4 regions of the Rhizobium sp. EC-SD404 genome follow, and region 4 is predicted to be linked to each of the others. Evidence: predicted binding sites of a transcription regulator. Region 4 holds the regulator's gene; each other region holds the start of a gene.
The links. Region 4 encodes PhoB, which activates phosphate uptake and scavenging genes when phosphate is short. Its sites were predicted from a motif close to TGTCATNNANCTGTCAT; they were not measured.
Positions count from the first base shown of each region.

Region 1 (7,795 bases), 860 kb from region 4:
TTTGCTCGGTGCGCTGCCGACGGTGGGGCTCGCTCTCGCGGCGGCCGTGCTGCTCGACGCCATCATCGACATGGTCCGGCCTGCCGGGCTCAAGGAGACCGCTCGATGATCGAGATCGAAAACGTAACCAAGCGCTATGGCGACAATACCGTCGTCGACGACGTGAGCCTCAAGGTTGGGAAGGGGCAGGTCGCCGTCATCGTCGGCACGTCCGGCTCAGGCAAGACCACGCTCCTGCGCATGGTGAACCGGCTGGTCGAGCCGAGCGAAGGGCGTATCCTGATCAATGGCCACGATACGCGCGAAATGCCGGCCTACCAGCTGCGGCGGAAGATCGGCTATGCGATCCAGGGCCACGGGCTCTTCCCGCACCGGACGGTGGCGGAAAACATCGCGACGGTGCCATATCTCGCCGGCTGGGACCGTGCCCGCATCGATGCGCGGGTCGATGAATTGTTGAGCCTCTTCCAACTGGAGCCGCAGCAATATCGCGACCGCCATCCCATTCAGCTGTCGGGAGGCGAACAGCAGCGCGTCGGTGTCGCCCGTGCATTGGCTGCCGAACCCGACGTCTTGTTGATGGACGAACCCTTCGGCGCACTCGACCCGATCATTCGTGCGAAAGCGCAGGACGATTTGCTCGATATCCAACGCAAGACGGGCGTCACGGTGCTCCTCGTCACCCACGACATGGACGAGGCCATGCGGCTCGGCGACCGGATCGCCGTGATGGCTGACGGGAAGGTCGTCCAGTATGCCGACCCGGCGACGCTGCTGGTGAAGCCTGCGACCGATTTCGTCGACAACCTGGTTGGTACGGCGGATCGGCCGTTCCGGCTTCTCTCGCTGCGCAAGGTCGACGACGTGATGGAACCGGGAGGAGCCGAAGGCGAGCCCGTCCAGCCGTCCACGTCGCTGCGCGAGGCCTATGCGAACATGCTGTGGCAGGGCAGGGAGGCATTGCCTGTCGTCGATGCATCGGGTGCCGCGATGGGTCAGGTCCGCCTTGCTGCGATTTCCCGTCTGGCAGCGCGTCCGGCATGAGGCTTACGGTTGCCATGGTGGCGCGGTTCGTCGCGCTGATCCTGTTGCTCGCCTTCCTGTTTGCGCCGTCGCTTTTCGAGCCGCTGCTGCGGCCGCTGGCTGGCGCGCGCGCGCCGGCCATCTACAATCAGGGCAGCCTGCTTTCGCTAACCCTCAGCCATATCGGTATCACGATCGCCGCGACGCTGGCCGCCACGGTGCTTTCCGTCGCGCTTGCGGTCGTCGTGACCCGCGATTTCGGCCGGGAGTTCCTGCCCCTTTCTCGCTCGATCGCCAACATCGGTCAAACATTTCCGCCCGTCGCCGTGCTCGCCCTCGCAGTGCCGATCGTCGGCTTCGGGACCAGGCCGACGCTGATCGCGCTTTTCCTCTATGCGCTCCTGCCGGTCTTCGAGAACGCTCTGACGGGATTGACGACGCTGCCTTCGAGCGTGCGGGAAGCGGCGCGGGGCATGGGCATGACCGGCTGGCAGCGGTTGATGCGCGTCGAACTCCCGCTGGCCTTTCCAGTCATCCTCGCCGGCGTGCGGCTTGCCTTCGTGATTTCGCTCGGAACGGCGACGATCGGCTCCACTGTCGCCGCACCCACCCTGGGCGAAGTGATCATCGCCGGCCTGCTTTCGAGCAACACGGCCTTCGTGCTGCAGGGAGGGTTGATCGTCGCCATCATCGCCGTTCTGTCCTATGACGCCATGAGCGCACTGGAACGAATGGCCGCTCGCAGGCTTGGACGTCCAGCGACTGCCACCTGAACCCGGAAGTTTTTGATGCCGCTTGATCCGACCTACCGCGCCGCACCGCGCCACCAGGCTCTTGGCCAGGACTTCTTCGACCCGGTCGAAGCTGCCGATTTTCCGTCCACGACACTGCGATACCGGAACCGCGACGCCGCTGCCGACGTAGGATTGACGGCTCTGACCGACGCAGAATGGGTGAATCATTTCGGGCGTTTCGAGCCGCTTCCGGACAATCTGCCGGAGCCGCTGGCGCTGCGCTATCACGGCCACCAGTTCCGCCAGTACAATTCCGATCTCGGTGATGGTCGCGGGTTTCTCTTTGCGCAACTTCTGGACCGGGACGATCGTCTGCTCGACCTCGGCACGAAGGGATCCGGCCAGACGCCATGGTCGCGCCAGGGCGATGGCCGCCTGACATTGAAGGGCGGTGTGCGCGAGGTCCTCGCGACGACGATGCTGGAAGCGCTCGGCGTCAACACCTCACGCTCGTTCAGTCTCATCGAAACCGGCGAAGAGTTGATGCGGGGTGACGAGCCATCGCCCACGCGCTCATCGGTTCTGGTGCGGCTCAGCCATTCCCACATCCGCATCGGGACTTTCCAGCGCTTCGCCTATCTGGAACAGCCCGACCGCATCGAGGCGCTGCTGCATCATGCGGTTCGCAACTACATGCCCGACTGCGCCCGCGCCGACACGAAAGCCACAGCGATCGCGTTCCTGGACAGGGTCTGTCGAAACGTGGCGCGCACCGGGGCACAGTGGATGGCTGCCGGCTTCGTGCACGGCGTGCTGAATACCGACAACATCAACATCACGGGCGAAAGCTTCGACTACGGCCCGTGGCGGTTCCTGCCAATCCTCGACCCATCCTTTACCGCCGCCTATTTCGACCAGACGGGGCTTTATGCCTTCGGGCGGCAGCCGGAGACGCTTTTCTGGAACCTTGCGCGGCTGGCGGAATGCCTGCTGGCGCTCGCTCCGTTGGAAGACATCGAGCCGGTCGTGCGCGCATTCCCGGATCATTATCGCGCAGCCTTCGACCGGCAGATCGTTGCACGTCTCGGCCTCGAACCACTCGATGCCGCAACTGACCGGGAACTTGCGGAAGGTTTTTGGAAGTTCCTCGCCGCCAGTGCCATGCCGTTCGAACAGGCTTTCTTCGACTGGTTCGGCGGCGTTCCGGATCGCGCTGGTCGAAGCCCTGTCGCGGCCGAATATGCGCGCGAGAACTTCGCCGAAGTCCGCGCGCTCATCGATCGCTACCAAACCCGCGCCGATATCGATCTCGCGCATCCGTCACTGGCCGCGATCACTCCGGTCACCATGCTGATCGACGACGTCGAGCGGATCTGGTCCGGGATTGATTCCGACGACGATTGGAGCGCTTTCCACGAGGCGCTCGGCCAGATGGTTGATCTGCGCGATGCCTACAGGCTGACGGGACTGGCTCGCTAGCCGTCTCGGCAAGCACCGATTGTGAGTGACGTCGTTTTCCGTCCTTCCTTTCGTCAAGCTGTCATGCTTATCGGTCATAGGCTCGGCTTTCGTGTCATCGAAGACCAATTCGGAGACTGATTCACCATGCGCTATGCGCTTTATTTCACGCCGCCGATGAGCGACGCGTTGCAGCGAACCGCGTCGCGCTGGCTCGGCCGGAACGCGTTTTCGGGTGCATCGCTCAGCCAGCCCAACGGCTTGGGTCTCGCTCTCGATGAAATCATAGCGATCACGGCGGCGCCGCGCCGATATGGCTTTCACGCGACCATCAAAGCGCCGTTTGCTCTGGCGGACGGCCTGACGAAAGCCGATCTCCTGTCCGAGATCATGCATTTTTGCGGTGAACTGGAGCCCTTCGATCTGCCGCCGCTCCACATCGAACGACTCGGCCCGTTCTTCGCCCTGACGCCAAGCGCTCCATCGCCGGCCCTCCAGAACTTTGCCGACGCGGTCGTTCGCCGCTTCGACCGGTACCATGCTCCGCTGAGCGAGGCTGATCGGGCGCGGCGCAATGTCGATCGTTTGACGGAACGGCAAGTGGCGTATCTGGACAGGTTCGGCTACCCCTATGTCTTCGAGGAATTCCGCTTTCACATGACGCTGACGGGGCCCGTCGATGCCGGTGACGCAGACCGGATCGAGGCGGCTTTGCACCAGGTATTTGCGCCTTTACTGGACAAGCCTGTCACCGTCAGCAATCTGGCGCTGTTCGTGGAACCGGAAAAGGGGGCCAACTTTTCGGTGGATTCACTGCATCCACTCGGATCCTTCAGAGCCGCAAAACGGGCGGCCGCACAATGACGCTTCACGACAAGAATTTGCAGGTACGGATGAGCACGGTGAACGAGACGATCCTGAAGAATGCGATGCTGGTACTGGCCGATCGGGTGGTCGAGGGCCATCTCGTCATCCGCGACGGGGTGATCGCGGAGATCGGCGAGGGGTCGACGTCGGCTCCTGGCGACGATCTCAAGGGCGATTACCTGATGCCGGGCCTCGTCGAACTTCACACCGATCACCTCGAGGGCCACTACGGCCCACGGCCGGGGGTGCGCTGGAATGCGATCGCGGCGGTTCAGGCGCATGACGCGCAGATAGCCGCATCCGGCATCACCACCGTCTTCGATTGCCTGCGCATGGGATCAGATGAGGATGGCGGCTTCAAGCCCGGCGAGATGCGCAGCCTTGCCGATGCGATCGAGCAGGCGCAGCGCGAAGATCGGCTGCGGTCGGATCACTTTCTGCATCTGCGATGCGAGGTTTCGGCGGCGGATGTCCTCGATGCCTTCGAAAAGTTCCGCAGCGACGATCGTGTGCGACTGGCATCGCTGATGGATCATGCCCCCGGCCAGCGGCAGTTCCAGACGATGGATCAGTATACGCTCTACTACAAGACGAAGCGCGGGCTGACCGACGAGCAGTTCGAGGTCTTCGTCGCCAAGCGGCAGGAGCAGTCGGCCCGCTATTCCGCCCCGCATCGTCGCGCAATCGCCGAGCACTGCCGCGGCGCCGGCGTGACGCTGGCCAGCCACGACGACGCGACGCTCGACCATGTCGACGAGGCGATTGCCGATGGCGTCGGCCTTGCCGAATTCCCGACATCGAAGGAAGCCGCTCGCGCGTCGCACGAAGCCGGCATGAGCGTGCTGATGGGTGCGCCGAACGTGGTGCGCGGTGGATCGCATTCCGGCAACATCGCCGCAAGGGATCTCGCCGAAGCCGGCATTCTCGATGTTCTGTCCTCCGACTACGTGCCGTCGAGCCTGCTGCAGGCGGTCTTCAAGCTCGCCGATGATGTGGACGCGATTTCTCTGCCGCAAGCGGTCGCACTGGTCACATCCACGCCGGCGCGGACCGTCGGGATGGACGATCGCGGCGTCGTCGCGGTCGGCAAGCGGGCCGATCTGCTGCGCGTGCGCAATCTCGATCAGTTGCCGATCGTCCGGACCGTGTGGCGTCAGGGACGCCGCGTCATCTGATGGCGGAACGGTCGCTGGGAGATCCTGCGGGAACCTTGATCGTCGTGCTCGGTCCGAGCGGGTCGGGCAAGGATACGATCATCGATTTCGCGCGTGAAACGCTTCGCGGACGAAGCGATGTCTTGTTCGTGCGCCGGGTGGTGACCCGCGACGCTGCCGTTCAGGCTGAAGATCACGACACGCTTGACGAGGCCGCGTTCCTGGCAGCCGAACAGGCGGGCGCCTTCGCCTTCACCTGGAGGGCCCATGGCCTGAGTTACGGCTTGCCGAGCTCGATGGACGGCCATCTTGCCTCAGGCGGCATCGCGATCGCCAACGGATCGCGTGCGACTTTGCCCGATCTGCGGCGACGCTATCCGACGCTCGTGCCGGTGACACTGGCGGTCGCTCCGGATGTTTTGGCTGCACGCATCGCTGCTCGTGGGCGAGAAAGCCAGGCTGAGATCGCGGCGCGGCTTCAGCGCGCGGAGCGGTTCGCGCTCGACACGCCGGACCTGACGATCATCGACAACAATGGCGCCCCGGAAATTGCCGGCCGCGCTTTCGTGCGTCTCATAGAGCAGGTGTCGGCGAGAAACCCCGCTATCGCTTGACGAGCGCGCTCAGGATGTCGGCCGGGCTGACGACGCCGACGATACCGCCATTCTCCACCACGGCCAGCGAACTTGGATAATGGTTGGCAAGCGTTTCCAGCATTTCCCTGACAGGCGTGCGGCGTTTGACCGATCCGCCGACGGTTTCCTTCGCGCCTGCCTGTCCGGGCCGCATCACGTCTTCCGCGCACAGCACGCCAAGCGGATTGAGGTGGGCGACGAACTCGGCGACATAGTCGTTCGCCGGACGTAGCACGATCTCTTCCGGCCGCCCGGCCTGGATGATGCGGCCGCCTTCCATGATCGCAATCTTGTCGCCGATCTTCACCGCCTCTTCGAGGTCGTGGCTGACGAAGAGGATCGTGCACTTCATGCGTTGCTGCAGTTCGATCAGTTCATCCTGCAGCTTCGTGCGGATGAGCGGATCGAGCGCGGAGAAGGGCTCGTCCATCAGAAGGATCGGTGCGCCCGTCGCAAAGGCGCGGGCGAGGCCGACGCGCTGCTGCATGCCACCGGAAAGCTCATGGACCTTGCGGTCAGCCCAATCGGTGAGACCGACCGTATCGAGCTGCGATGCGACACGCTCCTTGCGCTCGTTTGCGGGTACACCCGAAAGCTCCAGGCCGAAGCCCACATTCTCGGCGACCGTCCGCCAAGGCAAGAGGCCGAACTGCTGGAACACCATGGATACGCGCTCGGTGCGCAGTTGCCGGAGAGTCTTGCGGTCCGCCTTGGCCACATCGACCATGCCCTTGCCGGTCTCGACCTTGACCGAACCGCGGGCAACCTTGTTGAGGCCGTTCACGGCGCGCAGCAAGGTCGACTTGCCAGATCCCGACAGGCCCATCAGCACGGCAATCTCGCCTTCGCCAACTTCCAGCGAGCAGTTGTGGACGCCCAGCACCTGATCGGTCTGTTGCTGGATCTCGCTGCGCTTCATGCCCTTGTCCATCAGGGGCAGGGCCACCTTCGGATTGTCGCCGAAGACGATGCAGACGTCTTCGAAGCGGATCATCGGTTGATTGCTCATGCCTCGTTCTCCCGGCGGAAGATGCGGTCGAGGATGATGGCGACGACGACGATGACGAGACCGGATTCGAAGCCGAGGCCCGTATTCACGGAGTTCAGCGCCCGGACGACGGGCACACCAAGGCCGCTGGCACCAACGAGCGCTGCGATGACGACCATCGACAGCGACAGCATGATCGTCTGGGTGAGGCCTGCCATGATCTGGGGCAGGGCATAGGGAAGCTCGATCTTCCAAAGCATCTGGCGCGACGTCGCCCCGAATGCACGGCCGGCCTCGATCAGCGCCGGTGGCGTCGACGAGATGCCGAGATGGGTCAGGCGGATGGGCGCCGGGATGACGAAGATGGCCGTAGCGATGAGGCCTGGCACCATGCCGATGCCGAAAAAGACAATTGCGGGAATCAGATAAACGAATGTCGGCAAGGTCTGCATCAGGTCGAGGATGGGGCGCACCCAGGCGTAGAGCTTCGGCCGATGGGCGGACGCGATGCCGATCGGGACTCCGATTCCCATACAAAGCGCGCAAGCCGAAAGCACGAGCGTCAGGGTTTCGGTCGTCTCGCGCCAATAGCCCTGATTGATGACGAACAGGAAGCCGACGAGCGTCAGCGCTGCCACTTTCCACGAGCGCTGCAGCACATAGGCGAGCGCCGTGAAGATGAGAACCATCACCAGCGGATGGGGTGTCTGAAGAACCCATAATACGCCGTCGATGATGCTTTCCATGACGCTGGCGATGAAGTCGAAGATCCAGGACGCATTGCGCGTCAACCAGTTGACGACGTCGCTTGCCGTCTGTCCCACGGGGATCTTGTTGTCGGCTATCCATTCCATCGAAGTGTCCCCAGTCCTGCCGACCATAACCTGAGCGGTGGGTCGGCCTACGGCGTTCGCCGATCATATATTCGTCGCGGCG
Region 1 is NZ_LR701459.1:3,067,549-3,075,343, reverse strand. Features, by position in the region: gene GC125_RS15620 (ABC transporter permease) at 1-109, shown strand, start outside; gene GC125_RS15615 (ABC transporter ATP-binding protein) at 106-1,044, shown strand; gene GC125_RS15610 (ABC transporter permease) at 1,041-1,796, shown strand; gene GC125_RS15605 (protein adenylyltransferase SelO family protein) at 1,812-3,236, shown strand; gene GC125_RS15600 (DUF1045 domain-containing protein) at 3,363-4,079, shown strand; gene GC125_RS15595 (alpha-D-ribose 1-methylphosphonate 5-triphosphate diphosphatase) at 4,076-5,257, shown strand; gene phnN (phosphonate metabolism protein/1,5-bisphosphokinase (PRPP-forming) PhnN) at 5,257-5,850, shown strand; gene choV (choline ABC transporter ATP-binding protein) at 5,840-6,880, opposite strand; gene choW (choline ABC transporter permease subunit) at 6,877-7,713, opposite strand.
Region 1: GC125_RS15600 (DUF1045 domain-containing protein) is a predicted target of PhoB. The motif match lies at 3,285-3,301, and genes of this name have one in related genera.

Region 2 (7,795 bases), 3.6 Mb from region 4:
ATGTCGGGCGGCGAACAACAGCGTGTGGCGATCGCACGGGCGCTCGCCCCGTCGCCGGCCGTTCTGATCGCGGACGAGCCGACGGGAAACCTGGATGCCGAAACCGGCCGGCAGATCGCCGACCTTCTCTTCGCAAAGCAGGCCGAGCGCGGCACCACGCTGCTGCTCGTGACCCATGATCCCCAGCTTGCCGCGCGCTGCAACCGGCAGATCAAGGTGCGCTCCGGCGAGATCGTCGATGACGGTCTTGGTCAGGCACAGCCGGTTGCCCAGGCGCGCGGAGCCTATGCATGAGCCAGGCGACAACCAGCCGGGCGGCTTCGAGCCAGAATTTCAAGTTGGCCTTCCGTTTGGTGCTGCGCGAAATGCGCGGCGGCCTGTCGGGCTTCTACATCTTCCTCGCCTGCATCGTGCTCGGAACCGCGGCGATCGCGGGCGTCAATTCGGTGTCGCGGTCGATTACCGAGGCAATCGCGGCCGAAGGCCAGGCCATTCTCGCGGGTGACATTCGCTTCGAGATCGACAACCGACCGGCGACCGGCGACGATCTCGCCTTCGTCGAAGGCCTCGGCGATGTGGCGCAATCCGTCAATCTGCGTTCCATGGCCAGGCTCGAGGATGGCAGCGACCAGTCGCTCGTCGAAGTAAAGGCGGTGGACGAACTCTATCCGCTCTATGGAGCCCTCGTCACCGAGCCGGCGCTCGATTTCGATGCGCGGCATGGTCTTATCGACGGCGCTTACGGCGCGGTCGTCGCGCCGGTGCTTCTCGAACGCATGGGGCTTGCCGTCGGCGATCGCCTAACGCTCGGCAGCGAAACGTTCGAGGTGCGCGCCTCGTTGACCAACGAGCCCGATCTTCTGTCCGAAGGTTTCGCGTTCGCACCGCGTTTTCTCGTTTCGGTCGAAGCGCTCGAAGCGGCCGGGCTTCTCCAGCTCGGCAGCCTTGTCGAATATGTCTACAAGGTCCGCCTGCCGGAGCCGGCGACCTACGACCAGCTGCAGGCTATTCGCGACGAAGCGCGTGCGGACTATACGGATGCCGGCTGGGCGGTGCGTACGAGCGCCAACGCAGCGCCGCAGCTGACTGAAAACATCGAGCGCTTTTCGCAGTTCCTCACGCTCGTCGGCCTGACGGCGCTTGTCGTCGGCGGCGTCGGCGTGGCCAATGCCGTGCGGGCCTTCATGGATTCCAAGCGCGGCGTCATCGCCACCTTCAAGTGTCTCGGTGCGTCCAGCCGCTTCGTAGTCATGGTCTATCTGGTTCAGATCGGCATCGTGGCGCTCATCGGCGTTGCGATCGGCATCGTGATCGGCGCGATCGTGCCGTTCATCGCCGCGGCGTTTCTCGCCGATCTTCTTCCGATCGGCAGTGGTGTGTCGTTGCATCCTGGCGCGCTGGCTCTCGCTGCCGCATTCGGCCTTCTGACGGCACTGGCCTTCGCGATCCTGCCGCTCGGACGCGCGCAGGACGTGCCGGCAACGGCGCTGTTCCGCAGCCAGGGTTTCGACGGCGCCGGCTGGCCTGCCAAGCGCTACCTCGCGGCAACCGCCGTCACCATGGCGGTGCTGGCGGCGCTGGCGATCCTCACATCGTTCGATCGCTTCATCGCAATTATCTTCCTGGCTGCGATCGCATTCTCTTTCGTGGTTCTCCGCTCGGTCGCGGTGCTCATCCAGTGGGCGGCGAGGCGCAGCCCGCGGGTCAATTCCGCAGCGCTTCGGCTTGCAATCGGCAACATCCACCGGCCGGGCGCTTTGACGCCGTCGGTCGTCCTGTCGCTTGGGCTTGGTCTGGCGCTGCTCGTGACCCTGGCGCTGATCGACGGCAATCTGCGGCGCGAACTTGCCGGCAATCTGCCTGAGCGGGCGCCGAATTTCTTTTTCGTCGACATCCAGTCGAGCGAGATCGACCAGTTCAGGGAGATCGTCTCCGCCGCCGCGCCGGAAGGCGACGTCGACGCGGTCCCGATGCTGCGTGGACGGATCGTCGGAATCAATGGCGAGGTGCCGAACCCCGAAGATTACGCCGAGGGTCGCTGGGTTCTTCGCGGCGATCGCGGCATCACATACGCGCCTACGCTTCCTGCCGGCACGACGCTGACGGAAGGAGAATGGTGGGGCGAAGATTATGACGGTCCCCCGCTCGTCTCGTTTTCGGCCGAAGAGGCAGGCGAACTCGGACTTGGGATCGGCGACGCGATCACCGTCAACGTGCTCGGCCGCGAAGTGACAGCCGAGATCGCCAATCTGCGCGAGATCGAGTGGGAGTCGCTGTCGATCAACTTCATCATGGTCTTTTCGCCCAACACGTTTGCCGGAGCACCGCATGCCTGGCTGGCGACGCTGACCGATCCGAGCCTCGACGCGCCTGCGGAAGGGCAGATCCTGCGCGAAGTGACGAACGCGTTGCCGACTGTCACGAGCGTGCGGGTCAAGGACGCGATCGACGTGGTCGATCGTCTGGTGGAGCAGTTGGCCGTCGCGATCCGCGCTGCCGCGGCCGTGGCGCTCATTGCGTCGATCCTGGTGCTTTCGGGTGCGCTTGCTGCCGGAAACCGGGCACGGACGCACGATGCTGTGGTGCTGAAGACGCTTGGTGCGACGCGCAGCACGCTGATCCGCGCGTTTTCCTACGAGTATCTGATCCTCGGACTGGCAACGGCGATCTTCGCGCTTTTCGCCGGCGGGGTGGCCGCTTGGTACATCGTCTCGCGCATCATGACGCTGCCGTCGAGCTTCCTGCCGGACGTGGCGATATCGACGCTCGTGATCGCGATCGTGGTGACTGTCGGGATAGGGCTTGCCGGCACATGGCGGGTTCTCGGCCAAAAAGCGGCGCCGATCCTCCGCAATCTTTAACGTTCGACACACTGCGCGACTATTGGGCGCAGGAGGTTAGCGTTGCTGTCGCGGAAATCGGGGCCAGGCCCGGGGCCGGGGGTCTTGCTCTTGTCTCTGGGAAACCTCATATTATCCACAGGCATGCTGGAGCCCCGCAGCGGCGCCTGGGTTGGTCGATGACACGACCCGACACCGTTTCACTTCCGGGGCTTTGAAAGAGGAAACTATGGCTGACCTTCGTAACTACCAGACCCGCGCGGCCCCGGCCGGGACGCAGGCCGGTGCTGCGATCGACCAGGGCCTGCGCAGCTACATGCTGCGCGTCTACAATCTGATGGCTCTTGGACTGGCGATCACGGGTGTAGCTGCCTATGCGACATTCGCACTGGCACAGAGCAATCCCGCGTTCGCGCAACTCATGTACGCCAGCCCGTTGCGCTGGGTCGTGATGCTGGCCCCGCTGGCACTCGTCTTCTTCCTGAGCTTCCGCATTCAGAACATGAGCGTCGGTGCGGCGCAGACGACGTTCTGGATCTATTCGGCCGTCATGGGCCTGTCGCTTTCGTCGATCTTCCTGGTCTTCACGGGCCAGAGCATCGTGCAGACGTTCTTCATCACCGCCGCCTCGTTCGGCGCGCTGTCGCTTTACGGCTACACGACGAAGCGTGATCTGTCGGGCATGGGTTCGTTCCTGTTCATGGGCTTGATCGGTCTGGTCATCGCCATGGTCGTGAACATCTTCCTTGCCTCGAGCGCTCTGCAGTTCGCGATCTCGGCAATTGGCGTCCTGATCTTCGCAGGCCTGACGGCTTACGATACGCAGGAAATCAAGACGATGTACTATGAAGGCGACACAAGCGATGCCGCCGGCCGCAAGGCCATCATGGGCGCGCTTCGCCTGTATCTCGACTTCATCAACATGTTCATGTTCCTGCTGCAGTTCATGGGCAACCGCGAATAAGCAGAACACGGATAGATGGTTTGAAAGGGCGGCCTTCGGGTCGCCCTTTTTCGTTGAAGTATCGCCGTCGTGAGCGCTGGCATCGGCCCCGAAGCTGCGCTATCTGGCGAGCGACACCGCACTCAATGGTCCTTGCCCCATGTCCTTCTCGATCCGTCCCGCCACGCCCGCCGATCTCGATGCGATCACCGCGATCTATCGCGAGAATGTGGAGAACGGCACCGCGACCTATGAACTCGAGGCACCGGATCAGGCTGAGATGCAGCGCCGATTCTCGACGATCACGGGCAAGGGATATCCTTATCTCGCGGCAGAGAGCGCCGAGGGCGTTCTGATCGGCTACGCCTATGCGTCCGCTTTCAGGGATCGGCCGGCCTATTCCTGGCTTGTGGAGGATTCCATCTATCTCGCGCCCGAGGCCCGCGGCCAGGGCCTGGGGAAGGCGTTGCTGGAGGACTTGCTTATTCGGACAGAGACGCTCGGATTCCGGCAGATGGTTGCGGTGATCGGTGGCGCCCACCCGGCATCGGTCGGAGTCCACCGTTCATGTGGCTTCGACATGATCGGCACGATGCCGGGCACCGGTTTCAAATTCGGCCGCTGGCTCGACACCGTGATCATGCAAAAGGCGCTGGGCGAGGGCAAGGAAACGCCGGCGGAACTGACGCGCTATCCAGGAACGCTCGCGAACGGCATCGCCGGCCGCTAGCTTCTCACTCCACCCTATGGATCAGCCGCGGACGAGCTTGGGTTTCTTGTCCAGCACGCGCAGCACGGTTTCCAACTCATGTCCCCTTTTGAGGATCGTACCGTTTGCTGCCACCACGCTGAATGCGCCTTGGCGACGGGCATTGCGCGGGCATTTCTCGATTCTGTAAAGCGGCACCTCGCTGGTGCGCCGGAATGCGGAGAAAACGGCCTTGTCGCGCAGGTGGTCGAGCGCGTAGTCCCGCCACTCGCCTGCAGCGACCATGCGGCCGTACAGTCTCAGGATCGTATCGAGTTCGCGTCGATGGAACGTGACGGGAAGAGGATCGGTACCGCTCTTGTAGTCCGTCATATGGACGATAGTTGCGCCCTGATCTGGGACGTGATCCGTCATCGGGTCTCCTGGGATTTCCGACCTTGGCCATGACAAGCGTGTGACAGTTTGCCAGCGCATTGCCAAAATGCAAGGAAAAGAAAGCGTTAACAGGCCGATCACGAAAGGCGACGGACAGCCGCACCAAGTGAACCAAAACGGGGTTTTGAGCAGCTTTTGGCCGCAATTGAGCCGCAACGCCGCCCGATTTGGAGACGAGATTGTCATCGTTGCCTCAGACGGCTCGGTCCGGTGACTTTCGAATTCAAAGCCCCCCAGCCCCTCGAAACCGCTGGGCCGAGCCAACTCTCCGAAGCAATTTTCGAAAAGGTCGCTACGGCGGCCTTTTTTTATGGCTGGCGCCTAGTCGGACCGGCAATCATTTGGTTGTCGCCTAGGATTTGATGAGCGCAGCCCCGATAATGGCTCCCGGCGCGCGGTCGTCGACCATCCTCTGCAGCAGGATCGCGCCGTTTCGATTGTCCCAATCGTCGATCATCATATCCGGAAGCGTGATACGCTCGGCGTCCCCCTTCCATACTCCCACGATCTGAACTTCGCGCACGCTGTTCACATAGGTGTAGCTTGCGCCGTCATTCTCACCGGCTTCGATCGGTACGATGTTCTCGCGGTCGAATACGACCAGCATCACATGGGCCTTTCCCTCGCCTTCGCCGACATCGATGACGAGTGTGTCGTCGTCGTGGGCGACGTCGACATCGACGACGAGGCCACGGCCGTCTCGCTCCATGGCCGAGAGGGTGGTGTCGATATGGCCGCGTGAGGCGCCATTGACGTGGTCACGGCCATTGAGGACGGCCTGGGGGGTGTAGACGCTCTTGCGTTCGAAGGTCGTCGCATAGGCCTTCTGGCGGGCCGTGTTCTCGGGTGAGGCGAGCGTGTCCTTCCAGCCGAGATAGTTCCAGTAGTCGACGTGGTAGGCGAGTGCGATCACGTTGCCCTCAGCCGCCAGATCCGCAAGCACGGCGTCGGCCGGTGGGCAGGAGGAGCACCCCTGGCTGGTGAACAGCTCGACGACGCCCTCGGGTTTCTCTTGGGCCTGTGCGAGCGACTCGGGAAACGACGCTTGGCCCAAGGCGAGGGACGCCAGGACCAATGCGCGCGCAATTTCTGATCTGACCATCATCAACTTGACCATTCTGGCGCACGCCATGGCGCATGTCGCCCGGTTCTGAAGCGTCCGGGCTTCCCAATGCGCTCTCCAATCCAGAAAAACGCTACAGGCCGTGCGGATCAAGAAAAAGTCACGTTCGAGTGACGCGCGCGCCCCGAATTCTGCATCCGGGGCGCACTTTGATGTCGAAGCTTGAGGCCGCATCAAACGGCCTCAAGAGATATCAGGCAGCCAGGTCGCGCAGAACGGTCTGCAGAATGCCGCCATTTTCCATGTAAGTGACCTCATCGAGCGTCTCGACGCGGCTGATGATCGTGACGTCCTTGACCGTTCCATCGCCATAGGTGATGCGGGCGGTCTTGGTCTCACGGGGCTTCAGCTTGGTCAGGCCTTCGATGGTCACAGTTTCGTCACCACGCAGGTTGAGGCTTGCCCAGCTCGTGCCCTCTTCGAGAACGAACGGGATCACGCCCATGCCCACGAGGTTGGCGCGGTGGATGCGTTCGAAGCTCTGCGCGATTACGGCGCGTACGCCGAGAAGCACAGTGCCCTTTGCAGCCCAGTCGCGCGACGAGCCGTTGCCGTATTCGGCGCCGGCGAAGATGACGAGCGGAACGCCCTCTTCTTTGTAACGCATGGCGGCGTCGAAGATCGACATCTCTTCCTTCGACGGGTAGTGGATCGTGTATCCACCTTCCTTGCCGTTCGGGCCCATCATGTGGTTGCGCAGACGGATGTTGGCGAAGGTGCCGCGCATCATGATCTCGTGGTTGCCACGACGCGTGCCGTACTGGTTGAAGTCGGCAGCACCGACGCCACGCTCCATGAGGTAGGCACCCGCAGGAGATGCCGCCTTGATCGAACCGGCCGGCGAGATGTGGTCGGTCGTGATCTTGTCGCCGAGCAGGCCGATGACGCGCGCGCCGACGATATCGGTCGTGCCGCCTGCGCCCTTGCCCATTCCAACGAAGTAAGGCGGGTTCTGCACGTAGGTCGATGAATCGTCCCAGGTGTAGGTGTCGCCAGCCGGAACCTGGACGTTCTGCCAGTTCTCGTCGCCACGGAATACGTCGGCATACTTGCTCTCGTAAACGTCGCGCGTGACGTATTTCAGGATGAATTCCTGAATTTCCTTCGAGGTCGGCCAGATGTCGCGCAGATAGACCGGCTGACCGTCGGAGCCTTCGCCGATCGGCTCGGTGGTCAGGTCCTTCTTCACCGTACCGGCAAGTGCGTAGGCAACGACCAGCGGCGGCGAGGCGAGGTAGTTCGCCTGGACGTCCGGAGAGATGCGGCCTTCGAAGTTGCGGTTGCCCGACAGGACGCCAGCGGCGATGAGGCCTTTTTCGTTGATCGTCTTCGACACCGGAGCCGGCAGCGGGCCGGAATTGCCGATGCAGGTCGTGCAGCCGAAGCCGACGAGGTTGAAGCCGAGAGCGTCGAGGTCCTTCTGGAGACCGGCCTTTTCGAGGTAACCGGCAACGACTTGGCTTCCGGGAGCGAGCGAGGTCTTCACCCATGGCTTGGTCTTCAGACCGAGCGCGACGGCCTTGCGTGCGAGGAGGCCGGCACCGATCAGAACCGAGGGGTTCGACGTGTTGGTGCAGGACGTGATGGCGGCAATGGCGACATCGCCGTGGCCGAGATCGTAGTCCTCGCCTTCGACGGCATAGCGCACGTCGATCTGGCCGGGCTTCTTGTACTCTTCTGCAAGCGACGTTTCGAAGCCGGATGCGATGCCTTCCAGCGGGATGCGGCCTTCAGGACGCTTCGGG
Region 2 is NZ_LR701459.1:333,419-341,213, forward strand. Features, by position in the region: gene GC125_RS02655 (ABC transporter ATP-binding protein) at 1-294, shown strand, start outside; gene GC125_RS02660 (ABC transporter permease) at 291-2,861, shown strand; gene GC125_RS02665 (Bax inhibitor-1/YccA family protein) at 3,070-3,804, shown strand; gene GC125_RS02670 (GNAT family N-acetyltransferase) at 3,944-4,513, shown strand; gene GC125_RS02675 (DUF2794 domain-containing protein) at 4,535-4,906, opposite strand; gene GC125_RS02680 (DUF1223 domain-containing protein) at 5,280-6,032, opposite strand; gene acnA (aconitate hydratase AcnA) at 6,244-7,795, opposite strand, start outside.
Region 2: GC125_RS02675 (DUF2794 domain-containing protein) is a predicted target of PhoB. The motif match lies at 4,936-4,952, and genes of this name have one in related genera.

Region 3 (7,795 bases), 1.8 Mb from region 4:
AGGCTGACAAGCGATGCAGGCTTGGCTATAGAGGCGCGATCAACAGGAAGCTTTCTCATATGACCGGTACGACAGTGACGAGCGCCGACCTTGATCCGCGCCGCAGGCGAATTCTCTTTCGCGCCTGGCACCGCGGCATCCGCGAGATGGACCTGATGCTCGGATCGTTCTGCGATCGCGAAATCGCGACCATGAACGAGGCCGAAATCGTCGAGTTCGAAGGCATTTTGGCGCTCGATGACCGTGAACTCGTCAAATGGGTGACGGGCGAAACCGAAATCCCGGCGAATTACGACACGCCGCTTTTCACCCGCATCCGCGCATTTGACCCCGAGATATTCGGCACGAACAGGACCTGACGATGATCGAAGGCCTGTCGCTCGATCTCTTGACCAAGAACCGCACGCCGGTCACGCTTGCCCATGTGCCGGCGGGCGCAGAACCGCTCGTCATCGCCGAAATGGCGCGGGCTGGGCAGGCGGTCGCCTATGTGGTTTCGGACGGTCAGCGCATGGGCGATATCGCGCAGGCGTTGGCCTTCGTCGCGCCGGAGATTCCGGTGTTGCAATTGCCGGCATGGGACTGCCTGCCTTACGACCGCGTTTCGCCGAGCACCGAAGCCGCCGCGCGCCGCATTTCCGCGCTGACGTCGCTCATCGGCTATCAAGCAAAACCGCATCCGGCCATTGCGCTCGTGTCGGTCAATGCGATGCTCTTGAAGGCACCGCCGGTATCGGTGATCGACGGGCTCGGCTTCACTGCAAAGGCCGGCAGCCAGGTCGGCATGGACGCCATCATCACGCGGCTTGCCGCAAACGGCTTCGAGCGGGTCTCGACCGTGCGCGAAGTTGGCGAATTCGCCGTGCGTGGCGGCATCCTCGATGTCTACGTGCCAGGCGCACAGGAACCGCTTCGCCTCGATTTCTTCGGCAACACGCTGGAAAGCGTGCGCAGCTTCGATCCCGCGACGCAGCGCACCACCGGCCAGGCGAAGATGCTCGACCTTCATCCGATGAGCGAGGTCACGCTGACGCCGGAAACGATCAGCCGCTTCCGCACGAACTACCTGGCCCTCTTCGGCGCAGCGACGCGCGACGACGCGCTCTACCAGGCGATCAGCGAAGGCCGCCGCTATGCCGGCATGGAGCATTGGCTCCCTCTCTTCTACGACAAGCTGGATACGGCCTTCGACTATCTGAAGGGATTTTCGTTCGTCACCGATCATCTGGTGGCTGAAGCCGCGGCCGAGCGTTCGGTCCAGATCAAGGACCACTACGAGGCACGCCGCCACGCCGGCGAGCAGTCCGGCAAAGGGCAGGGCACGCCCTACAAGCCCGTCGCGCCTGACAGCCTCTATCTCGACGCATCGGAAGTCATGACGCGCATCGATGCGCTGCACGGCATCCGGATGACGCCTTTCGACGAGCCGGAAACCTCCGATCGGCGTGTCGTGACGCTTCAGGCCAAGCCCGGCCCGCGCTGGGCGCGCAGGGTTGAGGAAGCCCGCCAGGCCGGCAGCGCCGACGACGAGCGCGAGAACCTCTTCGAGACCGCCTCGCGCCACATCGCCAACAAGCGCGCCGACGGCAAGCGCGTGCTCGTGACCGGCTGGTCGGAAGGCTCGCTCGATCGCTTGCTGCAGGTGCTGAGCGAGCATGGGCTTGCGCGCATCAAGCGGATCGAGAAGCTTGACGACATCCTCAAGCTGGCCAAGGGCGAGGCGGCTGCCGCGATCCTGCCGCTGGAGCAGGGCTTCGAGACGGGCGATCTCGTCGTCATCGGTGAGCAAGACATTCTGGGCGACCGGCTCGTTCGCCGCGCGCGGCGCAAGAAGCGCGGCTCGGACTACATTTCCGAAGTGGCAGGGCTGGAGGAAGGGGCGATCGTCGTCCATGCCGAGCATGGCATCGGCCGCTTCGTCGGCCTGAAGATCATCGAGGCGATGGGCGCGCCCCACGACTGCCTCGAGCTGCACTATGCCGGCGACGCCAAGCTCTATCTGCCGGTCGAGAACATCGAGCTTCTGTCGCGCTACAGTTCCGAGGGGACCGAGGTCACGCTCGACAAGCTCGGTGGCGTTGCCTGGCAAGCGCGCAAGGCCAAGCTGAAGAAGCGCCTGCTCGACATGGCGGGTGGGCTGATCCGCATCGCGGCGGAGCGCCGAATGCGCTCGGCACCGGTCCTCACGACGCCGGAAGGCCTCTACGACGAGTTCGCGGCCCGTTTCCCGTACGACGAGACGGAAGACCAGATGAACGCCATCGAGGCCGTGCGTGGCGACCTTGGCGAAGGCCAGCCGATGGATCGTCTGATTTGCGGCGACGTGGGCTTCGGCAAGACGGAGGTCGCGCTGCGCGCAGCCTTCGTCGCGGCGATGAATGGCATCCAGGTGGCGCTGGTCGTGCCGACGACGCTGCTCGCGCGCCAGCACTACAAGACCTTCGCCGAGCGCTTCCGTGGCCTGCCGATCCGGGTTGCCCAGGCATCCCGCCTCGTTGGTGCGAAGGAACTCGCGCTGACCAAGGGCGAGATCGCCAGCGGCAAGTGCGACATCGTCATAGGCACGCACGCTCTACTCGGCTCGTCGATCAAATTCGCCAATCTCGGCCTGCTGATCATCGACGAGGAACAGCATTTCGGCGTCAAGCATAAGGAACGGCTGAAAGAGCTGAAGTCGGACGTGCACGTGCTGACGCTATCGGCAACTCCGATCCCACGCACGCTGCAGCTGGCCATGACGGGTGTACGCGAGCTGTCGCTGATCACCACGCCCCCGGTCGACCGGCTCGCGGTGCGCACCTTCATCTCGCCCTTCGATGCGTTGACGATCCGCGAGACCTTGCTGCGTGAGCATTATCGCGGCGGCCAGAGCTTCTATGTCTGCCCGCGCATCGCCGATCTGGAAGACGTGTCGGCCTTCCTCCAGTCGGAAGTGCCGGAGCTGAAGGTCGCGACCGCACACGGCCAGATGCCGGCCGGTCAGCTCGACGACATCATGAACGCCTTCTATGACGGCCAGTACGATGTGCTGCTGTCGACGACGATCGTCGAATCCGGTCTCGATGTGCCGCGCGCCAACACCCTGATCGTCCACCGTGCGGACATGTTTGGCCTTGCCCAGCTTTACCAGCTGCGCGGCCGCGTCGGCCGGTCGAAGGTGCGTGCCTTCGCGCTCTTCACGCTGCCGGCGAACCGCCTCATCGCGCCCATGGCCGAGCGGCGCCTCAAGGTGCTGCAGTCCCTGGACGAACTCGGCGCCGGCTTCCAGCTCGCCAGCCACGACCTCGATCTGCGCGGCGCGGGCAATCTGCTCGGCGAAGAGCAGTCCGGTCACATCAAGGAGGTCGGCTTCGAGCTCTACCAGCAGATGCTGGAGGAGGCCGTGGCCGAATTGAAGGGCGAGGACGAGGTCCGCGATACCGGCTGGTCGCCGCAGATCACCGTCGGCACCCCGGTCATGATTCCGGAAGACTACGTGCCGGACCTGCATCTGCGTCTCGGCCTTTACCGGCGTCTCGGCGAGGTCACCGATCTCGGCGAGATCGACGATTTCGGTGCGGAACTCATCGACCGCTTCGGGCCTATGCCGAAGGAAGTGCAGCACCTCCTCAAGATCGTCTACATCAAGGCGCTCTGCCGCACGGCCAATGTCGAGAAGCTGGATGCGGGACCGAAGGGCGTCGTCGTGCAGTTCCGCGACAAGCAGTTCCCGAACCCGGCCGGCCTCGTCCAGCATATCGCGAAGCTCGGCAACCAGGCGAAGATTCGCCCCGACCAGAGCGTCGTCTTCATCCGCGAACTGCCGACCCCGGAAAAGCGCCTGGGCGGCGCCGCGGTGATCATGAACACGCTCGCGGATATCGTGAAGGCGGCTTGATCGGGTTTGCTCTCCCCCGCGGAGGGGAGAGCAAATCTCTCGGCTACAATGTGATCCGATACCGGGCGAACCCGTTCTCGCCGGCCCCGGCCTCCTCGATCATCACGCCTTCGACATCGGCGATCACGTCGGCGGCTGCGGGGCCCGTGTCGAAGACAACGGTGGTGTCAGGCATTGGGCTGAAGCGCCAATTGCCGTCCGCCGCCGGATCGATCTCGCCCTGCTCGATGATGTAGCGCACGATGATATCGCGGTTGGTGTCCGGACCGACGAAGATGATCTTGTCGGAGGTGATGCCCGGAAAGCTGCCACCGCCGCCGGCGCGGTAGTTGTTGGTGGCGACCGCGAAGCGTTGGGCCGGATCGACCGGCGCGCCTTCGAAGGCGAGGTTCTTGATCCGGTTGGCGCTCTCGTTGACGAGCACGCCCTCTGAATCGTAGCGGGATGGTTGCGACAGGTCGATCTCGTAGGTGACGCCGTCGATCACGTCGAAATTGTAGGATGGGAAGTCCGGATTGATGAGTGCGGCATCCGAGGCGCCGGGCTCGACCTGGTTGAAGATCCCTGCCGAGCGCTCCAGCCATTCCTTGAGATCGGCACCGGTGATGGCGACCGCATGGATGGTATTCGGGTAGAGATAGAGATCGGCGACGTTGCGGATGGCGATCTCGCCGACCGGCACGTCGGTATAGTAGTCCGGCCCGCCACGCCCACCGGCCTTGAACGGTGCGGCTGCGGAGAGAACCGGAAGATCGGCGTAATCGGGATCGCGCGAGAGGATGTCGGCGATGTACCAGGTTTGCGCCTGGCTTACGATCTGCACCGATGGATCATCGGCAACGAGCGCGAAATAGGAATGAAGCCGGGCTGCCGTGCGACCGACGGGCGTGCGGACATAAGCGATGGTCGCCTCGTGCTCCGCTTCGACGGAGGCGAGCACCTCGGCGTCGCTCTCGACCAGCGGCGTGACGGTCGCCTCGACACGCTCGAAGATCGGCCGTGCCTCCGAGGTGTGCGTGACGACCCGCCAGCTGTCGCCGTCGCGCTCAAGCATCAGGTCGATGAGGCCGAGGTGGGAACCCCAGAAGCCCGGCATAACGCCCGGCTTGCCGGCAATCGTACCGTTGGCGTTGTCGACGCCGGCCACGCCTTCGAATTCCTCGCCCGGAAAGACGCGGTGCAGATGGCCGGTGACGATCGCATCGATGCCTTCGACGGCGGCAAGCGGGATCGCAGCATTTTCCATGCCTGCGCTATGGGCTTCCTCGCCGATGCCCGAATGGGCGAGAGCGATGACGATATCGCAGCCTTCTTCGTGCATTTGCGGCACGAAGGCACGCGCGGCTTCCACCATGTCGCGCGCCGCGGCATTGCCGGTGAGGTGGGCGGCGTCCCAGGTCATGATCTGTGGCGGCACGAAACCGATGATGCCGATGCGGATGGGATGGGTTTCCCCGGCGCCGTCGGTCAGCTCTCGGTCCAAAATGACATAGGGTTGGATATAAAGCTCGTCCTGCAATGGATTGCCGGCAAGCGTGCCGCGCGTGACATTTGAGCAGACGAAGGGAAATTCCGCGCCATCGAGCGCCTTGAACAGAAAGTCGAGGCCGTAGTTGAATTCGTGATTGCCGAGCGTCGACGCATCGAAGCCGAGCACGTTCATCGCCTTTATGACCGGATGGACGTCGCCTTCGTTCATGCCGCGCTCGTAGGCGATGTAGTCGCCCATCGGATTGCCCTGCAGGAAATCGCCATTGTCAAGCAGGATCGCGTTCGTTGCTTCCGCCCGGATCGAATTGACGATCGCGGCCGTACGGGCGAGGCCCATCGTGTCGTTTTCGCGGTCGGCGTAATAGTCGTAGGGGTAGACATGCACGTGCAGGTCGCTCGTGCCCATGATCCGCAGATGCGCCTGGTTTGCCTGCGCCCGTGCGGAGAAAGGATGCAGCATGACGACGGCAGAGAGCGCCGCCGATCCGGCCAGCAGAGTGCGACGGGTGAGGGTGAAGGGCTTCGGTCGGATGATCACGGGTGCGGTTCCTCTCGGTCTTCGGTTCGGATTTGGCCTGATCCCCAGCATGCCGGCAATCGAGCATCAGCCTGTGACGCATTGATGACGACGAGGCGGATCGGCATGAAAGCTGGCCTGAAATGGCTGGCCAAGCGGCATGCGCGTGCTAGAAAGCCTTTCAGAACCTGACCATGGGAGACCGGCGATGTCACTTCTTTCCAAGCTGTTCGGCCTTGGCGGCGAGAAGGCCGCACCAAAGCCTGCGGCAGCCGCTCCCATCGAGCATCAGGGCTGTGAGATCGTCGCGCAGCCGATGAGCGAAGGCGGTCAGTGGCGCGTTGCCGGCATCATCGCGAAGATCGTGGACGGCCAGCGCATCGAGCGCCATTTCATCCGCGCCGATCTCTGCATGACGGAAGAGGAGGCCGTTGAGGTCTCGCAGCGCAAGGGTCGCCAGATCATCGAGCAGAACCCGCGGCTCTTCGCCGATCCGAGCGAGACCGGTCCGGTCTGATCGCCCTTCGCTCGTAGAAACCGTCTCAATGAATATCGAGCATGTCCTTGGGCGTGACGTGCTGATTGGCGCTCCAGTCGGTTGAGCGCTCGATCATGCGATGGATCACCGGCTTGCCCGGGCCCTTGTGCATGGCGCGGATGGCTTCCGCGATAACGGCATCGGCCTCCGTCGTGCGCTGATGGTAGCGCTGATATTCCGTCCATGTCGGCAGGTGATAGGTCTCCTGCCAGAGTTCGGGATCCTCGAGATCGCGCATCAAGGTCCAGTGGCGCGCGCCGTTGCGGAACCGCAGGCGCCGGCGTTCCGCCATGGACTTCAGGAATTCCGGCATGTCGTCATTGCCGATCCGATACTCGACCATGATGACGATCGGGCCGCTCTGCGGCTTGATGTCGAGGGCGAGATGCGGCTCCTTCCACCGGTTCAGCGGATCGAGTTTCAGCCGCGGCGGGGCCGGCAGCGGCAGGACGAGGCCGATCGCAGCACCCGCCACCATGAGAACCGATGCTGCAAGAAGCGCGTTCGAAGCGCCATAGCTTTCCGTGACCAGGCCCCAGATCCAGGACCCGAGCGCCATGCCCGTGAAGGTCGCCATCTGGTAGAGCGACAGCAGCCGCCCGACGACCCAGCGCGGCGTCGACAGCTGCACGGTCGTGTTGAAGAGCGAAAGCGTCAGCACCCAGCAGGCGCCGCCAAGCGTCATCGCGACCATGGTCAGCGGTGCGGAGCGGCTGAACGAAGCGATGAAGGCGCACGCGGCGAAGCCGAGGAAGCCCGTGCGGATCAGCGTTTCACCGGCAAAGCGCGCCCGCAGCGCCGAATTGGAAAGCGCAACAGCCACCGCCCCGAGCCCGAACGCGCCGAGCAGCAGGCCGAAGAGCTGCGGGCCGCCAGCCAGGATGTCGCGTGCAATCAGCGGCATCAGCGCCATCACGGCGCTTGCCGAAATGCCGAACATGGCGCTGCGCAGCATGACGATCTCGATCTTCGGCGACATGACCAGATAGCGAAGGCCCGTCATGACGGCACTGCCGAGGCTCTCGCGCGGCAGCGTGCTCGCCGGAAGCGACGGTTTCCAACGCACCAGCACGAAGATCAGCACGAGATAGCTCGCGGCATTGATGGCGAAGGCGGCAGCAGCCCCCGCCGCAGCGACGATCGCGCCGCCGATCGCTGGGCCGACGCTGCGCGACAGATTGAAGCCCATCGAGTTCAGCGTCACCGCCTGGGGGAGATCGTCCCGGCCCACCATGTCGCCGACGGATGCCTGCCAGGAGGGATTGTTCAGCGCCATGCCGGAGCCGATCAGGAAAGTCAGGCCGAGCAGCGTCCATGGGGTCAGCGCTTCGTACCATGCGGCAATCGCAAGCACGGTCGCGACGACCAGCAT
Region 3 is NZ_LR701459.1:2,083,347-2,091,141, forward strand. Features, by position in the region: gene GC125_RS10775 (FAD assembly factor SdhE) at 60-359, shown strand; gene mfd (transcription-repair coupling factor) at 362-3,877, shown strand; gene GC125_RS10785 (bifunctional 2',3'-cyclic-nucleotide 2'-phosphodiesterase/3'-nucleotidase) at 3,921-5,906, opposite strand; gene GC125_RS10790 (HlyU family transcriptional regulator) at 6,094-6,402, shown strand; gene GC125_RS10795 (MFS transporter) at 6,428-7,795, opposite strand, start outside.
Region 3: GC125_RS10785 (bifunctional 2',3'-cyclic-nucleotide 2'-phosphodiesterase/3'-nucleotidase) is a predicted target of PhoB. The motif match lies at 5,980-5,996, and genes of this name have one in related genera.

Region 4 (7,795 bases):
CAGTTCGGTAACACGACCGACTTTGCTGCTCCGGTTCTGGAGTCCACCGGCACGGGCGGCGGCATGCAGATCTTCTGCGGCGGCGTCGGCGAAGAGTTCCCGGACATCACGGGCGCATCGCGTGCGATGACTGAATCCGAGTACGACCTCTGCATCGAGAACGGCGTCGACAGCATCAGCGAAGTGCAGATCGGCTCTGACGGCCTGTCGATCGCCATCAGCCGCGAAGGTGAAGCTTTCGATCTGACGAAGGCGCAGATTTTCCAGGCGCTTGCCGCCCAGGTTGAAGTCGATGGCGAGATCGTCGACAATCCTTACATGAACTGGTCGGAAATCGATCCGTCGCTCCCGGACGTCGCGATCGAAGCATTCGGTCCTCCCCCGACGTCGGGCACCCGTGACGCTTTTGTCGAGCTCGTCATGCTCGAAGGTTGTGAAGGGTTCGAAGCGATCGCCGCTCTCGAAGAAGACGCGATGGAAGAGACCTGCTCGCGCATGCGTCAGGATGGCCCGTTCGTCGAAGCTGGCGAGAATGACAACCTGATCGTCCAGCGCCTTCAGGGCAACCCGGCAGCTGTAGGCATCTTCGGCTACTCGTTCCTTTACGAGAACCAGGACACGCTTCAGGCCGTTACGATCGAAGGTGTCGAGCCTTCCCCCGAGACCATCGGCGACGGTTCCTACGGCGTTGCTCGCCCGCTGTTCTTCTACGTGAAGAACGCACACCGTGATGCGATTCCCGGCCTGAACGAGTTCGTCACCGAATACGTTTCCGAAGAATCGATGGGTCCGGACGGTTACCTTGTCGAGCGCGGCCTTGTGCCGGCCAACGACGAGCGCCGCGAAGAAGTTCGCACGGCGGCGACCGAAGGCACCCACATGGACCGTTACGCCGACTAATCGGACGGTCAATTTCCAGGGCGTTCGGCATCCTTGTGATGCCGGGCGCCTTTTTCCTAACGATGAGACGCCAGCCGGCTGGGAGTCCTCGCCACCATGACCGTACTGACATTGACCGGGTTGATCCTGCTCGTCAGCGCAATCGGCTTCTTTCTCGGTAAGGCGCGCGCCGTTCAGGCGCAGGCCGGCGGATCGATCGAATTGCACTCTCGTCCGCAATATTCCGGCGCGTTTGTCGCCATGGCGGCACTCCTTCCGGCGATTCTGCTGATGCTTGTCTGGATCGCATTTGACGACGCTATCATTCGATCGCTGGTCGTCGGTTCGCTCCCTCAGGAGGCGCGCAGCGGGGCTGACGCGTCCACGCTCATGCGCGAAGTGTTGCAGGTCCTATCGGGCCGGACGTTTGGCGAGCCTGAGCAATATATGCGGGATGCGGCAGAATACCTGCTGGCGCTTTACGGCATTTTCAACTGGCTCCTTTACGGCGTCGTGCTGGGCGTCGCCGTTCTCTGCGCGGTGCTGGCCTATCGATCGATCGCTCCGGAGTTTCGCGCCCGAAACACGGTTGAGCGGATCACGATCAACTTGATGATTGCTGCTTCGGTCGTAGCGGTTATGACAACGGCGGGCATCTTTTTCTCTCTTCTCTTCGAGAGCCTGCGCTTCTTTTCGCTCGTTCCGATCCACGAATTTCTCTTCGGCTTGAGTTGGGAGCCGCAAATTCCGATCCGTGCCGATCAGATCGCTGGCGCCGGTGCCTTTGGAGCCGTGCCGGTTTTCTGGGGCACGATCCTCATCTCGGCGATTGCGATGCTGGTCGCCATACCGATCGGCTTGATGTCGGCGATCTATATGGCTGAGTTCGCATCGCCCAATGTTCGGTCCACGATCAAACCGGTATTGGAAATACTGGCTGGCATCCCGACGATCGTTTACGGATTTTTCGCGATCCTGACAGTCGCGCCGATGGTTCGGAATGCCGGGCAGTCGATCGGTCTCGACGTCGCCTCAAACTCTGCCTTAGCGGCCGGTGGCGTCATGGGCATCATGATCATTCCGTTCATTTCATCGTTTGCCGACGATGCCATTACCGCGGTCCCGCGGTCGTTGAGGGATGCTTCTCTCGCCATGGGAGCGACCCGCGCGGAGACAGTCACCAAGGTCCTGCTGCCAGCCGCGTTGCCGGGCATTGTGGGTGGCGTTTTGCTCGCTGTTAGCCGCGCGATCGGGGAAACGATGATCGTGGTCATGGCGGCGGGCCTCATTGCACGGCTCACGCTCAATCCGCTGGAAGGGGTGACGACCATTACGGTTCAGATCGTCACCTTGTTGATCGGCGATACGTCCTTTGACAATCCCAAGACGCTCGCAGCCTTTGGGCTCGGCATGGTCCTCTTCCTGACCACGCTCTGTCTCAATGTCATCGCACTGTCGTTCGTCAAAAAGTATCAGGAACGCTATGACTGATCTCGCACCACGCGCCGCCACCGGCCTACCGGAAGATCGCAGCAAGGAACTTGCGGCTAGATTGCGCAGGCGTCATGCCAAAGGCGGCCGTCTCAAATTCTACGGCATCGCTGCGATTGTCATCGCGGTTGGCGTGCTCGGCATGCTTCTTTGGACGATGGTCAGCAATGGCTACCAGGCGTTCTCGCAGACCCATGTCTCGCTCGAGGTCACCATTCCGGAAGATGTGGACCCAGCCAACATTCGGGCGACCAATTTTCGGGAGGTCGTGAGCGAAGGCTGGCTTTCTTCGTTTGATGGCCTGGCCGAAGACGACGAGCGATTGGCATTGAGCATCCTGTCGAGCGGTGCGGAATTGGTCGTGCGGGACCGCGTCTTGATGGACCCGACGCTGGCCGGCCAAACGATCATGCTCGCCGTGCCAGCCTCCGACAATTTCGATCAGTTGGAAAAGGGCGAGATCTCCGAAGCGACGCCGGAGCAGTTTCGCCGGATCAACGATCGGCAGATCGAGCTCTTCAACGATCTGCGGCTGGAGGGGCGTGTTTCCACGCCATTCAACGCTGCGCTTTTCACGCAGGCGGATAGCCGCTTTCCGGAGCTTGCCGGCTTGAAGGGCGCCCTTTGGGGGTCCTTCTATGCCTTGCTCGTGTGCTTCCTTCTGAGCTTTCCCCTCGGGATTGCAGCGGCTGTTTATCTCGAGGAATTCGCGCCTAAAAATCGATGGACCGACCTGATCGAGGTGAACATCAACAATCTGGCGGCGGTTCCCTCAATCGTTTTCGGTCTTCTGGGTCTCGCCCTTTTCATCCAGTTTTTCGGGTTTCCGCGATCTGTGCCGCTCGTCGGCGGCATGGTGCTTGCGTTGATGACCCTGCCGACGATCATCATCGCTACGCGCGCCGCGTTAAAGGCCGTTCCACCGTCGATCCGTCAGGCGGCACTTGGAGTCGGGGCGTCGCGCCTTCAGGTGGTCACACATCACGTGCTACCCTTGGCAATGCCCGGCATTCTCACGGGAACGATCATCGGCATGGCGCAGGCACTCGGCGAGACCGCCCCCCTGCTGCTTATCGGGATGAACGCTTTCATCACCGCTGCGCCGGATGGCATGTTGAGCCCTTCCACGGCTCTGCCGACGCAAATTTACATCTGGGCCGATAGCCCAGAGCGCGGCTTCACGGCGCGTACATCAGCGGGCATTCTTGTGCTGCTCGGCTTCATGGTCTTCATGAACGGCATCGCGATCTACCTGCGCAAACGTCTCGAAACACGGTGGTAAGTCACATGGTCAATATCATCAGCGAAGCACATGCGACAGCGGGCAACGGGCCAGTCGCCACGGGCGCAATGCACGACGTAAAGGCGCAGGTCGAGCGCAAGCCGGTCAAGATCCACGCTGAGAACGTCAAGGTCTTTTACGATCAGGCACAGGCGATCAAGGATGTGTCGGTCGACATTGGCGAGCGTGAAGTCACCGCATTCATCGGGCCTTCCGGTTGCGGTAAATCAACCTTCCTGCGCTGCCTCAACCGCATGAATGATGTGATCGATGGGTGCCGTGTCGAAGGCACCATTCTGATCGACGGAAACGATATCTATGCAAAGTCGGTCGACCCGGTAATTCTGCGGTCTCGGATCGGCATGGTGTTTCAAAAACCCAATCCGTTTCCGAAGTCCATCTACGACAACGTTGCCTATGGCCCGAAAATCCATGGCCGCACGCGCAACAAGGACGAGCTTGACCGGGTGGTCGAGCAGAGCCTGCGTCGCGCCGGTCTATGGGAAGAAGTCAAGGATCGCCTTCATCAGCCAGGCACTGGCCTTTCGGGCGGGCAACAGCAGCGCCTTTGCATCGCGCGTGCCATCGCTGTCGATCCGGAAGTGATCCTGATGGACGAGCCATGCTCCGCGCTCGACCCGATCGCGACTGCCAGGGTCGAGGAACTCATCGACGAGCTGCGCGAGAACTATACGATCGTCATCGTGACGCACTCGATGCAGCAAGCGGCGCGTGTGTCGCAGCGCACAGCGTTCTTCCATCTCGGTGTTCTCGTCGAGGAGGGGCAAACGCACGACATATTCAGCAACCCACACGACAAGCGCACCCAGGATTACATCACGGGCCGGTTCGGCTGACCAACTGGCACTGGCCACGGAGAGAACTATGAGCGATCCGCATATCGTCTCGTCCTTCGACGAGGAACTGAAATATCTGATGCGCCGGGTCTCGGAGATGGGTGGCATCGCGGAACGCATGGTGGGCGATGCCGTGGCCGCGCTCATCAATTCCGACGCGGGCAACGCTCAACGGATCATTGCCGAGGACATCATTCTCGACGACGCCGAACGCGACATCAACGAGCGTGCCATCATGGTCATCGCGAAGCGCCAGCCGATGGCGCACGATCTGCGCGAAGTCATGGGCTCGATCCGTATCGCGGCTGATCTGGAACGCGTTGGTGACATGGGCAAGAACATCGCCAAGCGCGTCGTCGCCGTTCAAGGCACTGGCCAGCCGAAGCAGTTGGTCAGGGGGCTCGAGCACCTGTCCGAACTGGCACTGACGCAGCTGAAGGAAGTGCTCGATGCATACTCGACGCGCTCGGCTGTGGCGGCAAATCAGGTGCGCCAGCGCGACGATGAAATCGATGCGATGTACACGTCGCTGTTTCGTGAGTTGCTGACCTACATGATGGAAGATCCGCGCAACATCTCGGCCTGCACGCATCTCCTGTTCTGCGCCAAGAACATCGAACGTATCGGCGACCATGCGACGAACATCGCCGAGACGATCTACTACATGGCGACGGGCGACAGGCTGCTCGGCGAACGCCCGCGCGGCGACAAGACTGCGACAGTGATGGCCAACGGCCACTGACGGAGACGACACAGAGATGCTGCCGAGGATCACGGTCGTCGAAGACGAAGAAGCGCTGAGCGTCCTTCTTCGCTACAATCTGGAAGCGGAAGGCTACAAGGTCGACACCGTTCTTCGCGGCGACGAGGCCGAGATCCAGCTCAAGGAGCGCGTTCCCGACCTGCTCATTCTGGACTGGATGCTGCCCGGCGTCTCCGGCATCGAGCTCTGTCGCCGCTTGCGGGCTCGGCCGGAAACCGAACGCCTGCCAATCATCATGCTGACGGCGCGTGCCGAAGAGAGCGAACGCATCCGCGGCCTTGCGACCGGTGCCGACGACTATGTCGTGAAGCCGTTTTCCACGCCGGAACTGATGGCGCGTGTTCGAGCCATGTTGCGGCGTGCCAAGCCCGAAGTCATCTCGTCGATGCTTCAAAGCGGAGACATCACGCTCGATCGCGACACACATCGCGTGCACCGCAAGGGCCGGGAAATCCGGCTCGGACCAACGGAATTCAAACTGCTTGAATTTCTGATGTCATCGCCCGGTCGCGTCTATTCGCGTGCACAGTTGCTCGACGGCGTCTGGGGACATGACATCTATGTCGACGAGCGCACGGTAGACGTGCATGTCGGCCGGCTGCGCAAGGCGATCAATCTCGCCAATATGCGTGACGTCATCCGCACTGTACGGGGCGCCGGCTACGCTTTGGAAGGCTGAGCGCCTTCCGCATCTCACATCGGAAAATGGGACACGAGGCGCGCGATCAGCGCGCCCGGCGCCTTTCGCCCGAGACCTGGAAAGCCAGGCGAGCGTGATATTTGCAGTAGGGCGTGTTGTCGCCTGAATCGTGACCGCAGAAGTGGAAGTCTTCGTGCATCGGGTCTCCGAGCGGCCATTTGCATGTGCGCTCCGTCAGGTCCGTCAGTGCCAACCGCTTGGCGATCGGTACGACGACGTCGCTGACGGGACGCGTCTGCGGCTGCGCTTCCATGGCGACATCTTCACGCACCGCAGCAGCAGCGCCGCCGCGGGAAATCGTCCGCGGTGCAGCAGGACGGGCGTTGAAGTTCGAGGCTGGGCGAGGGGCTGGTGCGGGCCGCTTGGCACGTGGAGCAGGTGTTCCGCCGGATTTTGCGCGCCCCGGCAGGTTCAGCCGATGTACTTTGCCGATGACAGCATTTCGCGTCACGCCACCCAATTGTGCGGCTATCTGGCTCGCGCTCAGGCCATCGGCCCATAACTTCGTAAGTTTTTCGACGCGCTCGTCGGTCCAGTTCATGGCCGCAACTCCAAGTTCGATGCAGGGCGCAGCAGAATCCCTCGGCGCCGGACCGTCGTACAACGGAACCGCGTCGCCTTAATACTGTGTGATGACTAGGTCCGCCGCATGCAGTCTAGTGCTGTTATTTCAACTTAATGGTCGGCAGACTCCGTGACAAGAGTCCCGGGAATCAGGCGATTCGCTTTTTTGAGTTTTCCCCAACTTGGGGGCATTTGAGCGAATTGCTGTGTCGGTCGGACAAGGGGCGTTTTCTTGACAGCGCCAGACGAAATGAAGATAGTGCGTCGGGCCGCCGCAGGGCGGCTTTTCAATTTTCAGGACGCAGTCCTTGAGGTTTGCGACGCGAACCGTCCGAACCTTTGCGGATGCGGCCTTGAGTGGGAGTTTGCGCCAGATGGCACCGGCGTCGCCGCTTTTCGAGACCTACAACCGCGCTCCGCTCCGTTTCGAGCGTGGCGACGGCGTCTGGCTGACGAGCGAAGACGGCAAGCGATATCTGGATTTTGCAGCCGGCATCGCCGTGAATTCGCTCGGACACTCGCACCCCCATCTCGTCGCCGCGCTCAAGGAGCAGGCCGACAAATTGTGGCACCTGTCCAATCTCTATGAGATCCCGGGTCAGGAGCGGCTCGCCCGTCGTCTGACGGACGCCACCTTCGCGGATCGGGCGTTCTTCACGAATTCCGGCGCAGAGGCGCTGGAATGCGCCATCAAGACTGCGCGCCGCTATCATCATTCCCGCGGGCAGAGCGAGCGGTTCCGGATCGTCACCTTCGAGGGGGCCTTCCACGGACGTACGCTGGCGACGATCGCAGCCGGCGGCCAGCCGAAATATCTCGAAGGCTTTGGTCCCAAGGTCGAAGGGTTCGACCAGGTGCCATTCGATGATTGGGCGGCTCTCGAGGCGGCTGTCACGGAAGACACCGCAGCGATCCTCATCGAACCCGTGCAAGGCGAGGGCGGCGTCAGGCCGGTTTCCGACGAGCGGCTGCGCCAGTTGCGGGAGCTGTGCGACGAGACCGGCACGCTTCTGATCTTCGACGAAGTGCAGTCAGGGGTCGGCCGCACGGGCAAGCTCTTCGCGCATGAATGGTCGGGAATTTCGCCGGACATCATGGCCGTCGCCAAAGGCATCGGCGGAGGGTTCCCGCTCGGCGTCTGTCTGGCAACGTCCGAAGCGGCAGCGGGTATGGTGCCAGGAACCCACGGCACGACTTATGGAGGCAATCCGCTCGCCATGGCGGTCGGCAACGCCGTTCTCGACGTCATTCTGGCGGAT
Region 4 is NZ_LR701459.1:3,925,673-3,933,467, reverse strand. Features, by position in the region: gene GC125_RS19750 (substrate-binding domain-containing protein) at 1-900, shown strand, start outside; gene pstC (phosphate ABC transporter permease subunit PstC) at 997-2,370, shown strand; gene pstA (phosphate ABC transporter permease PstA) at 2,363-3,652, shown strand; gene pstB (phosphate ABC transporter ATP-binding protein PstB) at 3,721-4,509, shown strand; gene phoU (phosphate signaling complex protein PhoU) at 4,538-5,251, shown strand; gene phoB (phosphate regulon transcriptional regulator PhoB) at 5,268-5,951, shown strand; gene GC125_RS19720 (GcrA family cell cycle regulator) at 5,998-6,513, opposite strand; gene GC125_RS19715 (aspartate aminotransferase family protein) at 6,911-7,795, shown strand, end outside.